2 regions of the Salinibacter sp. genome follow, and region 1 is predicted to be linked to the other one. Evidence: predicted binding sites of a transcription regulator. Region 1 holds the regulator's gene; the other holds the start of a gene.
What was found. Region 1 encodes HrcA, which represses chaperone genes, less so after heat shock. Its sites were predicted from a motif close to TNTTAGCACTCNCNNNNNGNGAGTGCTAANA; they were not measured.

Region 1 (6,533 bases):
CTCTCTCCGACGATCTCCACAGATCAAGGGAGCGGGGCTTCCCAGCGGCCCGTCGTGGGGTCCCCGACACGGTGGGACTCTACTCGATGGTCAGCTCGTAGGGGAGCCGGGCCTGCACGGTGCCGTGCGCCCCCATCAGGCGATCGAGCATCTGTTTCTGCCGCCACAGCTTGCGCTCCAGGGGGTTCATGGTAATGGAGCGCCACACCTGGCGCGCCTGTGCGGCGAACTGCTTCGTGAAGCGTTCGAGGAACGTCGTTGGGCGGGGCAGGACGCGCGTTCGGTACGGCCCGTCGCCGAGACCGGCCTCCGCGCCCGCCATCGCAATGGCGTCCCGCAGTGTCCCAGTCGTGTCCACGAGCCCGGCGCCCACCGCGTCACGCCCCGACCACACGCGTCCCTGAGCCACCTCGTTCACGGCCGAGACGTCCATGCCGCGGCCGGACGCCACGCGTTGAAGAAAGGTGTCGTAGACACGGTCGATGGAGCGGCCGAGAAGACGGCGCTCGTTCGAGCTCAAAGGCTTGACTGCAGAGGACAGGTCGGCGTAGGGACTGGTGCGAACGCCGTCGTAGGTGATGCCAAGCTTGTCGTTGAAGAACTGCTTCGCATTGAACGAGAGGCCGAACACACCGATCGATCCCGTTGTGGTCGTCGGATCAGCGACGATCGAGTCGGCCGCGGCGGCGATGTAGTAGCCCCCCGACGCAGCCACGTCGCCCATCGACACGATCACAGGCTTCTCCGCGGCGGTGCGCTGCACGGCCCGCCACATCGTTTCGGACGCGGCGGCGCTCCCGCCCGGCGAGTTGATCCGCAGGACGACTGCTTCTGTGGATTCGCTCGTCCGCGCTGTCTCTAGCGCTTCCGTCAGGTCCGTGGAGCCGAGCATCTGCGGGCCGGAAAAGGGGGCCTGGTCGTCGGTCTCCCCAACGACAATCTGCCCCTCGGCATACACGATGTCGACCCGTCCCGTCCCCGTGTACGAGATCCCGGCCGACTCCGCCGAAACACTGCTGTATTCTCCCAAGGACACCGTAGACAAATCGTTCTCGACGGGGCGGTCTGCGATCGTGCGAAGCGACGCTCGAACCTCCCCCTCGTAGCGGAGTCCATCAATCAGCCCTCTCCGTGCTGCCACGGAGGCGTCGAGGAACGCGTTCTCGGAGGCGAGGCGACGGAGCGAATCGACCGGCTGCTCCCGGGCCTCAGCAATCGTTGACAAGAATCGGGTGTTCACCGTCTCCATGTAGGCCGTGAGCTGCCTGCGGTTCGGCTCCGAAAGGTCCGACCGCAGGAAGGGCTCCACGGCGCTTTTGTATTTGCCCGCCCGGACGATCTGCGGCTCTACCTTGAGCTTTTCGAGGGCGCCCTCGAAAAAGGCGAGGGTGTTGGCAAATCCATTGTACTCGAACGAGGACTGAGGGGCGGTAAAGACGCTGTCGGCGGCGCTCGCGACGAAATACCCCTTCTCGGTCATGCCAAACTCGTCGCTGGAGGCAATCACCGGAAGTCCGTCTTCCCGGGCCTCCACGACGGCCTGGCGTACCTCCTCTAGCGTGGCCCACCCAGCAGCGGATACGCCCTTCAGCCGAAGCCACACCGCCTCGATGCGCTCGTCCGCGGCGGCCTTCCGGAGCGATGTCTGAAGGTCGCGCAGGTCGTAGGCGGCCCCATCGCCGAACGCTTGCTGGAAGGGGGAGTCGGCCGAGCGCTCCGGGATGGCCCCCTGGAGGGGGACCGTGAGGACCGATCCGGACTGCACGGTCGGCGCCTGGTCGGCGGACAGCGAGACGGCAAAAAAGAAGAACACGAAGAAGAAAATAATGAGGCCGAGCGCAAGCAGGGTCCCGAGGACGCTGGCGGCGAGGGTAGAAAGAAAGCGCATGGACGAGGAGGCGGACTGAAAATTTGGTAGTGAAGGCAACGCAACAACACAGGTACTGCACGGCATCTTATACGGAGAGGAAAATCCCCGTTTCCTCTTTGGGCTCGACCCGCACCGAGAGGAACCCCAAAGTTGGTTCTCAAGTAGTTATAATAAATAGCGCCTTCCCCGCTCCGTCCAGACCGGCGCGCTTCGGGGATTCGTCGGTGTCTTGTGCAGTGGCGGTGAGGACGAGTTACCCCGGGCCGCCAGCGGCGTCTCGGCGGAAGGCCAATCCTCATGAAGGCTTGGGCACCGAAGTGAGTGGTACGTTTCACCGACTGCCGCAAACTCCGTGGAGCACAACGACGATCGTCCATCCCTTAGTCAGCGCGAGCGCAACATCCTTCGGCTCGTCGTCGAGCAGTTTGTCGACACGGCGGGGCCGGTGGGGTCCCGCTCCCTGGCGAAGGAAAAGAACGTTGATTTGAGTCCGGCCACCATCCGCAACACGATGGCCGACTTGGAGGACATGGGCTATCTGGACCATCCGTACACTTCTGCCGGCCGGATTCCTACGCAGCTTGGCTATCGCACCTTCGTGGACGAGCTCATGGACACCCCGGAGCTGTCCGACGTTGAGAAGGAGGTCCTCAAGGTGAAGCTTGCTCGCCTCGTCAGCGACACCGACGAGCTCTTGAGCGAAAGCACGCGCCTGCTGAGCAAGCTCACGAACCTGCTCGGCATCGCCCTCAGCCCTCGCCTCTCGAGCGGCGTGTTGGAGCGGCTCGACATCGTCCCGCTGTCGAGGTCGCGCCTCATGTTTGTGCTGAGTATTGAGGGGGGCGTCGTAAAGACCGTCGTCATCGAGACGGAGTCTCTTCCGCCCCGGTCCAAGATTGACCGAGTGGTGTCCCTCCTCAACGAACGGCTCGCGGGACTGACGCTGCGTGAAATCCGCGACACCTACGAGGAGCGGCTTCGTGACCTCCCCGACGAGACCGGACTGGTTCAGCTCGTCATCGACGAGTCAACCCTTCTCTTCAGCGAGCCAGATGAAGGTCGCCTGCAGTTTGACGGCACGCAGAACATTCTTGCTCAGCCCGAATTCCAGGAGCCGGATGACATCCGCCACCTGATCGAGACCATCGAAGACGAGGATCGCATCGTTCAGGTTCTCGAAAACCTGTTTGAAGCCAATCCCGAGGCCGTTGGTCAGGCCATTGTCCGCATCGGAAGCGAAACCGACGAGGAGGAGATGGACGCCTATTCGATCGTGATGTCGCCCTACCGGCTCGGGAGCACGGTCGGCTCGCTCGGGGTGATCGGTCCGAAGCGCATGGACTACGGCCGTGCCGTGGCCCTTGTCGAAAAGATGGCGTCGGCCGTGAATCGGCCCTCGGATGATGGTCCCTCCCTCGAGGATCCGTCCCTTCCGTCGTAGTCGTCCCGGCCCGTTCCTGCCTGCGGTCCGTCCCTGCGGACCCAGTGTCCCCCGGTTCCTCTCCCTTGCCCCGTTCGTCGCCCCCCTCCCTTTCCCTGCACGAACCTCTCATTCGACCGTGAACACAGACCAGACCGACAGTTCCCAGATGACGAACGACTCGTCCCAGGCCCCTGAGGAAACTGGTGCGCAGGACCCCGATGCGGCGGAGACACCGGTCTCTGAGGAGACATCCGGCACCGAGAATGGGGCGACTGAACAGCGCGATGAGATCGAGGTTCTCGAGGAGGAAATTGACCAGCTCAAAGAGGAACGAGACGAGCTCAACGATCGCCTGCTCCGGAAGGCCGCGGAGCTTGAAAACTATCGACGCCGGATGGAGCGGGAGAAGGAGCGCCGCTACGAAGCCGGAAAGCGGTCTGTCATCGAAGCAATGCTCGAAGTGCTCGATGACTTTGAGCGATCGATGGAGGCGACCCGCGACCTGGAGAACGCCGAGGACGCCGAGTCGGCCTACGAGTCTCTGAAGGGGGGCGTCGAGATGGTCTTCAGCAAATTCCGTGACGAGCTTCAATCCCTCGGCGTGGAGCCCATCGAGGCCGAGGGCGAGCCGTTTGACGAACAGCTCCACGAAGCGATGATGCGGCAGCCCTCCGAGGAGGCCGATCCCGGCACGGTGCTGCAGGAGATTCGGAAGGGATACACGATGGGCGACCGCGTGATTCGCCACAGCCGCGTCGTCGTGGCCGCCGAACCCGAAGCGGACAACTCGTCTGGCGACGAGCCCGAACCGTAAGTCGGTCTCTGTGGTCCCTCCCTGGGCCTTTCGTCCGTCCCCACCGATGCGGACCCCGAAGCCACTCTCTTCTGAACTGATCCCTCTCCTACATGCCGCGCGATTACTACGACATCCTTGGGGTCGACGAGGATGCCTCCGAGAAGGAGATTAAGAAGGCCTACCGGAAAAAGGCGATGGAGTATCATCCGGACCGGAATCCCGACGATCCGGAGGCCGAGCAGAAATTCAAAGAGGCGTCCGAGGCGTACGAAGTTCTGTCGGACTCAGAGAAACGGCGGCGCTACGATCAGTTTGGCCATGCGGGCCTCGACGAGGGGGCCGGTCAGCGTGGACGAGGTCGGGGCTTCCATGACATCGAGGACATTTTCGACGCCTTCAACGACATCTTTGGAGGCCGCGCGGGGCGCGGCGGCCGTGGACGTGACCGTTCGGACCGTCGGCGGGGGCGTCCAGGGAGCGACCTCCGGGTGTCTCTTCCCTTGACGCTCGAGGAGATTGCGGAGGGCACGGAAAAGAACCTCAAGCTCCAGAAGCACCTGGAGTGTGAGGCCTGCGACGGCACCGGCGCCGAGGGCGGTCTAACGGGGGAAAACTTTGTCATGTGTCCCAAGTGCGACGGGACGGGCGAAATCCGCCAGGTCACCCGCTCGGTCTTTGGCCAGATGGTAAACGTGCAGACGTGCCCGCGGTGCGAGGGCGGTGGTCGCATCATCGAAAACCTCTGCGACCAATGCGGCGGGGAGGGCCGCGTGCAGGGCGAGGAGACAATTTCGGTCAACGTGCCCCCGGGGGTCATGGAGGGGAACTACCTGACCATTTCCGACGCCGGCAACGCGGGTCTCCGCGGCGGTCCATCCGGTGACCTCCGCATCCAGATTGAGGAGCAGCCCCACGAGCACTTCGAACGAGATGGGCTTGACCTGTACTACGACCTCCATCTCTCCTTCCCCGACGCTGCACTGGGCACCGAGGTAGAAGTCCCGACGCTCGAGGGCTGGGCCCGGCTGGAGGTAGATCCCGGCGTGCAGGCCGGCAAGATTTTGCGGATGCGCAACCGGGGCCTTCCGGACCTCGAGGGGAGCGGTCGCGGCGACCAAATGATTCGTGTGCATGTCTGGACGCCCCAGAAGCTGTCGGATGAGGAAAGGGAACTCCTCGAGCGGCTGCGCGACCGCGAGCACTTCCAGCCTCAATCGACCGACGAGGGCTCGGAGAAGTCCTTCTTCCGTCGCGTGTCCGACGTCTTCTCCTGACGGCGATCATCTCGTAACGGATGAGCCTCACCACGAACGGCGGCAGGGCCTCTCCATTTAAAGCGAGGAATTTTTCCTTTGGATGGACGCGGCGCCCGCCCTCCCCTTGTCGGTGGATCCGCCGTCCCTCCACCCGGTTGACATGCAATGGGCGTTCTCTACGATGGCCGAATCCGCGGAGCCAAGCACATTTCGCACGCTGATGCGGCGGGTGCCGTCGCCTGTGGTCGTTGTTACGGCGCAGGGTCGAACGGAGGCTCGCGGCATCACGATTGGGTCCTTCTCGAGCGTCGCGTTGGAGCCGCCCCTCGTGAGCTTTAACGTGGGGCGCCAGTCGCAGATGTTCAACGTGATGAAGCACTGTGAACGGTTCGCCGTGCACGTACTGGGTGAGGGACAGGCCCACCTGGCAAAGCAGTTTGCGGTGCCCGATCTCAGCGGTCCTGAACAGTTCGAATCGGTCCCGCACGTCCGCGACGCCCACGGAACGCCCATCCTTGAGGGGGGATCGGCCGTGTTCTACTGCACCCCACACGACTCCCTCCCCGCCGGAGACCACGTACTCTACATCGGACGGGTCGTGGAGGTCGAGGAGCGCCCAGACCAGGGAAGTGTGCTGTACTATAAGAGCAGCTATCGGGGCGTCGGGAGTGAGCTTCGATCCACCCGGTTGGCGCCTGTGAACCGTGCATCGAGCGACTCGTCCTGAACGCCGATGCCGAAGAAGGCAAAGTCGTATCGGGCGGGGTCCGGCGCGCAGAGGTGTCGACAAATGGCCGTCAGGCGGCGGACGGCCGTCCAGTCGTTGCTTTTCCGCTCCAGCAGTCCGAGGGCCCGAGCCTGCCGTCCCACGTGCACGTCCACCGGAAGCATCAGCTCTGAGGGGTCCAAGATGGACCACAGGTTGAGGTCCACCGGTCCGGGCCGCACCATCCAGCGCAGATACATGTTGAGGCGCTTGCAGGCACTTCCGGCCTCCGGCCGCGCCAAGTGCTTCCGCAGGCGCTGGGGCGTCTCGTCGTCGATCGTGAGGAGGGTGGTGCTCACGCCCTGGAGCATCGTCGCCACGGAGCTCTCGTCCTCCGCCGCCGCGTCGGGACGGTGCGCTTCGAACAGACCCTCCATGGTCTCGTAGCGGTCGAGCGCGGTGCCAAGGTTCGCCGTCAGCCA
Region 2 (6,533 bases), on a different contig from region 1:
CCGAAAATGGAGTTTACGACGATCCCAATCACGAGGCCTATGATGATCATTGTCGTGCTTCCCCCTTGTTGAATTTGCTGCATCATCTCCGGGGACATTCCCTGTTCTCCCCCCATTTGCATGACATTCTTCATCACGTCCTGGGTAATCGACTGCGAGTCCAGATTGAGCGGACGCAGGGCCCGATCAAAAATGCTGGCCAGCACGGCTCCCCCAGCTCCAGCCAGCGCACCGAGGACCGCCCCATCTCCCGACTCGACAGAGGTCCCGGTTCGGCTCGTGAACTGTTGCACCGCCACGACGCCCCCAAGGATGACCCCGAGGCAACAGAGGAAGTTGATAAAGCTCAGGTAGGATGTGCTGAGAATGCCGGTCACGACGGCACCGACGAGAACCGATTGCTGTCGAGGAGTCATGGAGATCGAGGAGCTTCCCGGAGGTCAAGCGAAGAGGCAGGGCACCCTGACAACTTTTGGCACTGCCCTAAATGACATCAGCGAAAGGTATGGAAGAAAATACCAAACCGAAAGCTCGGCTCACGTTGTCTCCTCACTCCCCTGGGGCTCCCCTCTGGAGGCCTTTCTCAGCACCTGGTCTGTCACGTAGCTGGCCGCGATGCTTCCAAACAGGAGGCCAGTAAGGGCCCGGCTGATCGGTCCATTGCTCCAGAGGCCCAGGACCGGCCCGATCCAGTCGATGCTGAGCGGGACGAGCGAACCGAGCAGCACGTAGCGGCCGTGCCGCCCGAGTTCTGCCCATAGGCCCTGGCCCCAGCCCGTGACCGCCACGCCAAGCACAAGCCCCAGGTATATTCCTGTACATCGATCACAGATGGCCAGTGGCACGCCGTAGAGATGCGGCGAGCGGCTCGGGATCTGGTGACACACGGGAGCCAAACAGTCCCGCACTACGGCCTGTGCTCCACTGGGAAGGAATGGAGGGAGCACTGCGAGCAGGAGCATACCACTGGTACTCGCTAGCAGAACGTACCAGACAAGGCGTGGACGGCGCATCCCTACATGCGCGTGTGAGTGAGCCTGAACAGGTGAGCCTGAACCGGTGGTGTTGAGCAGAGCGGGAACCTCTTCGTACACCGGTTCCACTCCAGAGCCCTTTCGAAGTTCAGAGAGGACCCGTCCCTGGCGCACACCGGTGCTCCGGCGTCGCTAAACGATCTTCACCCCGCCCCCCGCCCTTCTTCGGGAACAAAGGCCTATTCTGCAGTGTTGACTAGCGTGAGTTATTATCACTCGTTACTGGCGAGTGATAATAACGACTGACTCAACCACCTCTCACTCATAAGTCACCCCGAACGAGTTATGACGAGCATAAGACCCCTCGGCGACCGCGTCGTCGTGCAGCCGGAACCGGCGGAGGAAAAGACCGAAAGTGGTCTCTACATCCCGGATTCGGCGCAGGAGAAGCCGCAAAGAGGAACGGTCCGTGCAATCGGCGAAGGCCGGGTCGAAGATGGAACCCGGATCGAGATGACGGTCGAGGAGGGCGATGAAGTCCTCTACGGCAAGTACGCTGGCACCGAGGTGACGCTCAACGGTGAGGAGTACCTCATCATGCGAGAGAGCGACATCTTCGGCATCGTCGAAGAAGGATAAGGACTGCATCTCTGCGGTGTTCGACCTCGCGGTCGCACGTCGCATTTTGAGCTGAACGCGAATGAAATGAATACAGCATACAACCATGGCTAAGCAAATAAAGTTTGATTCTGAGGCGCGCAACGCCCTCAAGGATGGCGTCGATCAGATGGCGCAGGCCGTGAAGGTGACGCTCGGCCCCAAGGGCCGAAACGTCGTTCTTGAGAAGTCCTTCGGGTCCCCTACCATCACGAAGGATGGCGTGACCGTCGCCAAGGAGATTGAGCTCGAGGAGAAGCTTCCGAACGTCGGAGCCCAGCTTCTCAAGGAAGCCGCGTCGAAGACCAACGATGCGGCCGGCGATGGCACGACGACCGCAACGGCCCTCGCCGAGTCCATCATCAACGCTGGCCTGAAGAGCGTAACTGCTGGCGCAAACCCAATGGACGTGAAGCGGGGCATCGACACCGCCTCGCGGCACGTCGTGGATCATCTCCGTCGGCAGAGCAATCCGGTCGAGGGGAGAGAGCGCATCAACCAGGTCGCCACGATCTCGGCGAACAACGACGACGCTGTCGGTGAACTGATCGCCGACGCCTTCGAGAAGGTCGGTCAGGACGGCGTCATCACTGTCGAGGAGGCTCGCGGCATCGAAACGTATCTCGACGTGGTCGAGGGCATGCAGTTCGACCGCGGTTACCAGAGCCCGTACTTCGTGACCGACTCCGAGGAAATGGAGGCGGTGCTCGAAGACGCCTACGTGCTGATCTACGACGACTCGATCGGCAACATGCAGGACCTGCTGCCGGTCCTGGAGAAGGTCAGCCAGACGAACGACCCGCTTCTGATCATCGCCGAGGACGTGGAGGGGGAAGCCCTCGCGACCCTCGTGGTGAACAAGATGCGCGGCACGCTGAAGGTGGCCGCCGTGAAGGCGCCGGGCTTTGGCGACCGTCGCCAGGCCATGCTCGAGGACATCGCTGTTCTCACTGGTGGAACCGTCATCAGCGAGGAGAAGGGCTATCGCCTCGAGAACGCGACGCTCGACTACCTCGGCAAGGCCGACCGAATCACCATCGACCAGGACACCACGACGATGGTTGGCGGTGAGGGCTCGCAGGAGCAGATTGAGGCCCGTGTCAACCAGATCCGGCAGCAGATTTCGCAGTCGACCTCCGACTACGACCAGGAGAAGCTGCAGGAGCGACTCGCGAAGCTCGCCGGTGGGGTGGCCGTTCTCAACGTGGGCGCCGCGACCGAGCCGGAGATGAAGGCGAAGAAGGCCCTCGTCGAGGACGCGCTCAGCGCCACCCGCGCAGCCGTCGATGAAGGCGTGCTGACGGGCGGCGGCGTTGCTTACCTGCGCGCCCTTGAGTCCCTCGAAGACGTGGAGGTTGAGAACGAGGACCAGCAGATTGGCGTCGGCATCGTGAAGAAGGCCCTCGAGGCCCCGCTTCGCCAGATTGCCGAGAACACCGGCCACGAGGGGTCCATCGTGGTTCAGAACGTGAAGGACGGCGAGGACGACTACGGGTTCAACGCCCGCACTGAGGAGTACGGTCCGCTCCTCGAGGACGGTGTCCTCGATCCGACCAAGGTGACGCGCTCGGCGCTCGAGAACGCGGCGTCGGTGGGCGGCATGCTGCTGACCACCGAGTCGGTCGTCGCCGATCTTGAGTCCGAAGATGAGGACGACGGCGGTGGCGGCGGTGCCGGTGGCGGCGCTGGCGGCGGCATGCCGGCCGGCGGTGCTGGCGGCATGGGCGGCATGGGCGGCATGGGCGGTATGATGTAAGCCCCCTTAGCCCGTGCACAAAGTCCCTGCTTTCACTGGGGCTGCGCCCCTTGGCGTTTCGGCACGACACGAGCTGCCCTCTCCCTCTCGGGAGGGGGCAGCTTTTTGTTTTTGGGACTTGTGTAGGGGAACCGCTGAGGCTCGGCTGACAGGAAAAGCCCCTCCTGCTCGGTGGTGCCGAAATCACGGGTCTCGTTCAGCGGTCCGCCTACGAACTGGCCGGTTCGGACTCTACCCAGTCGGCTGGGACCTCCACCTTGACAGCCTGCTGGATCGCCTCCACCCGCACCAGCAGGTACATCTGTCCACGATGCTCCTTCACCGTCCCCGTCAGCCCACGTAGTCCCTCAGGACCGTCGGTAATGGTGACCGTTTCGCCAACCGGGGGCCGCAGGTCCGCCACAGACAGCCGCTCGGGGGCCTCCTGGGTCTGCTTCAACTGCTCGGCCGTCTCCTCGCGGAGCCGAGCCGGCTCGCCGTTGAAGTGCACGCACCGAACGATGCCTTTCGTGCGCAAGACCCGCAGCCGGTCCTTTTCGTCGACCCGGGCGAAGAGATAGTTCCGGAACAGCGGCACGGTCACCTCCTTCTTCCGGTCCGACCACTGCCGGATCTCCTGTTTCTTCGGCACGAGCACGTTAATTTGGCGATCTTCGAGGCGCTCCTCACACTTTTTCTCGGCCCGAGCCCGGGTGTAGAAGACGCGCCATATACGCTTCGGGGTGGTGCTCATCGTTGGGAGACGTGTGTTCGATACTGATCCGGAGTTGAGTTGGCCCACGAATTTGTTTTTCGCAGCCTAGCGCACACCGTTCCGTGGAAGGTGCGCGAGTGTAGCCACTCCGGGGCCGCGGACGATCCGCGCATGGGACCCGTGGGGGTCTACTGAGGGTCGAGTGACCGAACGGCTTTGACCATGTCGCCGGCTGGATCGTTACCCCGCACGAGCTTAAAGCCCAGCTTCTCGCAGACGCGCTGCATTGCGTGATTCTGCTGAAGAATGTCGGCCGTGATGCGGTCGAGATTTTCCGCCTCCCCCACCCGCACGAGGCGGCGCAGCAGCTCGGTGCCGATGCCCTCGCCCTGGTACTCGTCGATCACGAGCATGGCAAACTCTGCCTCGTTGCGGCCGGGCTGCTGCGTGAGGCGCCCGACGCCGATAATTTCACCGTCGCCGTCCTCCGCTGGCCGTTCGGCCACGAGGGCCATCTCGCGGTCGTAGTCGATGAAGCAGATGCGGGCCAGTCGGTCGTGGGCCACCCGCTGCTCCAGCTTCATGAGATTGGCGTAGCGCAGGTACACGCTCCGCTCCGAGAGGCGTTCGTGGAACGTGACCAGCTTCGGCTCATCTTCGGGGCGGATGGGCCGGATTGTGACCTCTGTTCCGTCCGGCATCGGGTGCGTGCCAATGTACTGCCGCGGGTAGGGCCGGATGGCAGGGGTCGGCAGGTCCGCTTCGTCTTTTGTGTACGGGTGAAGCACGACCCGGGCATCGAGCGCCAGGAGCCCATCGTCGCCGGGGCCGGCCAGGAGCGGGTTGACGTCAATCTCCTTCACGCGCGGCTGCTCCACCACGAGTTGGCTGAAGCGTACCAGCAGGGTCTCCAGCGCGTCGAGGTCGACGGGATCACGCCCCCGCACCCCCCGCAGAGCCTCGTAGATCTTGGTTTGCTCCATCATGCGACGGGCCAGGGTGCGGTTGAGCGGTGGTAGGCCGAGGGCCCGGTCCTGATAGACCTCCACCAGCTGGCCGCCAGAGCCGAAGAGCAGCACGGGTCCGAACTGCTCGTCCATGCTACTGCCGATGATGAGCTCGTACCCATCGCTCCGGTCGATCATGGGCTGCACGGTCACCCCGTCGAAGCCCTCGCCCATGATGTTGTCGTCGATCGTCCGGAAGGCCTCCTCCACGGCCTCGTCCGAGCTGAGTCCGAGCTGCACACCGCCCACGTCGGACTTGTGCGTGATGGACGTGGAGTGGAGCTTCACGGCCACGGGGTAGCCGATGTCCTGAGCCGCCCCCACGGCCTCACTCGGAGTCTCGACGACACGGGTCTCGACGGTCGGGATGCCGTAGGCGGACAGCAGCTGTTTCGAGGCGTGCTCCGTCATCAGCACCCGCCCGGACTGGTGGGTCGCCTGCACGATCTCGGCGGCGGCGTCGCGGTCCGGGATGCCTTCCTCGTCTTCCGGCAGGCTGGGGGTTTCGTAGAGGGCGCGCAGGTTGTAGCTGTAGCGCCACATGTGGTTGAACACGCGCGCCGCAGTGTCCGGATACGCGAAGGTAGGCAGGCCGCTCTCGTTGAGGATGTTTTCGCCGGGGGCCACGGCATCGCCCCCCATCCAGCTGGCCAGGATGGGCTTGTCGTTGTCCCGGGCGTAGGGCCGCAGGTGCTCGGCCGTCTTCGTGGGCTCGGTCATGGCCTGCGGCGTGAGGACGACGAGGAGGCCGTCGCTGTTCTCGTCGTCCGCTGCCACCTCTAGGGTCTTGGCGTAGCGCTCCGGGTCGGCGTCGCCCAGGATGTCGACGGGATTGCCGTGGCTCCAGGCCGCAGGCAGGAGGTCGTCGAACGCCTCCATGGTTTCCTCCGAGAGGGGCGTCAGCTCTCCGCCTCCGTCGATGAGGGCGTCGGTGGCCAGCACGCCCGGACCACCCGCATTCGTGAGGACAGTCAGGTTTCGGCCCTCCGGTCGGGGCTGTTTGCTTAAGATCTCGGCCATGTAGAAGAGATCGTTGATGTTGTCCACACGGAGCACGCCGGTGCGGCGAAAAGCCGCCTTCAATACCGCGTCGCTGCCAGTGAGGGTGCCGGTGTGGGACGCCGCCGCCTCCGCGGCCGCCTCGGTACGCCCGGCCTTGATGACGATAATGGGTTTGGACTGGGCCACGTCCCGCGCCGCCGAAAGGAACGAGCGCGCGTCCCCGATCGACTCCATGTAGAGCACGATGCTCTCAGTCCGAGGGTCGTCGCCCAGATACTCGATCAGGTCGCCCCAGTCCACGTCGAGCATCGACCCGATGGAGACAAACGCACTGAAGCCCACGTTCTCGCGGAAGCTCCAGTCCAGGATGGAGGTCAGGAGCGCCCCGCTCTGACTAATGAACGCCACGTCGCCTTCGTTGGCCATCGAGCCAGCAAAGGTAG

Region 2: the regulator HrcA is predicted to act here: its motif matches at 1,242-1,272, upstream of groES (co-chaperone GroES).

What each region holds. Positions count from the first base shown of each region.
Region 1 is NZ_JBDGQQ010000031.1:5,175-11,707, reverse strand. Features, by position in the region: gene sppA (signal peptide peptidase SppA) at 80-1,888, opposite strand; gene hrcA (heat-inducible transcriptional repressor HrcA) at 2,223-3,311, shown strand; gene ABEL04_RS03310 (nucleotide exchange factor GrpE) at 3,430-4,107, shown strand; gene dnaJ (molecular chaperone DnaJ) at 4,200-5,363, shown strand; gene ABEL04_RS03300 (flavin reductase family protein) at 5,446-6,072, shown strand; gene ABEL04_RS03295 (TIGR02757 family protein) at 5,997-6,533, opposite strand, start outside.
Region 2 is NZ_JBDGQQ010000123.1:1,225-7,757, reverse strand. Features, by position in the region: gene ABEL04_RS10985 (hypothetical protein) at 1-416, opposite strand, end outside; gene ABEL04_RS10980 (DUF2085 domain-containing protein) at 537-962, opposite strand; gene groES (co-chaperone GroES) at 1,320-1,613, shown strand; gene groL (chaperonin GroEL) at 1,699-3,387, shown strand; gene ABEL04_RS10965 (transcription termination/antitermination protein NusG) at 3,596-4,120, opposite strand; gene ABEL04_RS10960 (bifunctional acetate--CoA ligase family protein/GNAT family N-acetyltransferase) at 4,270-6,533, opposite strand, start outside.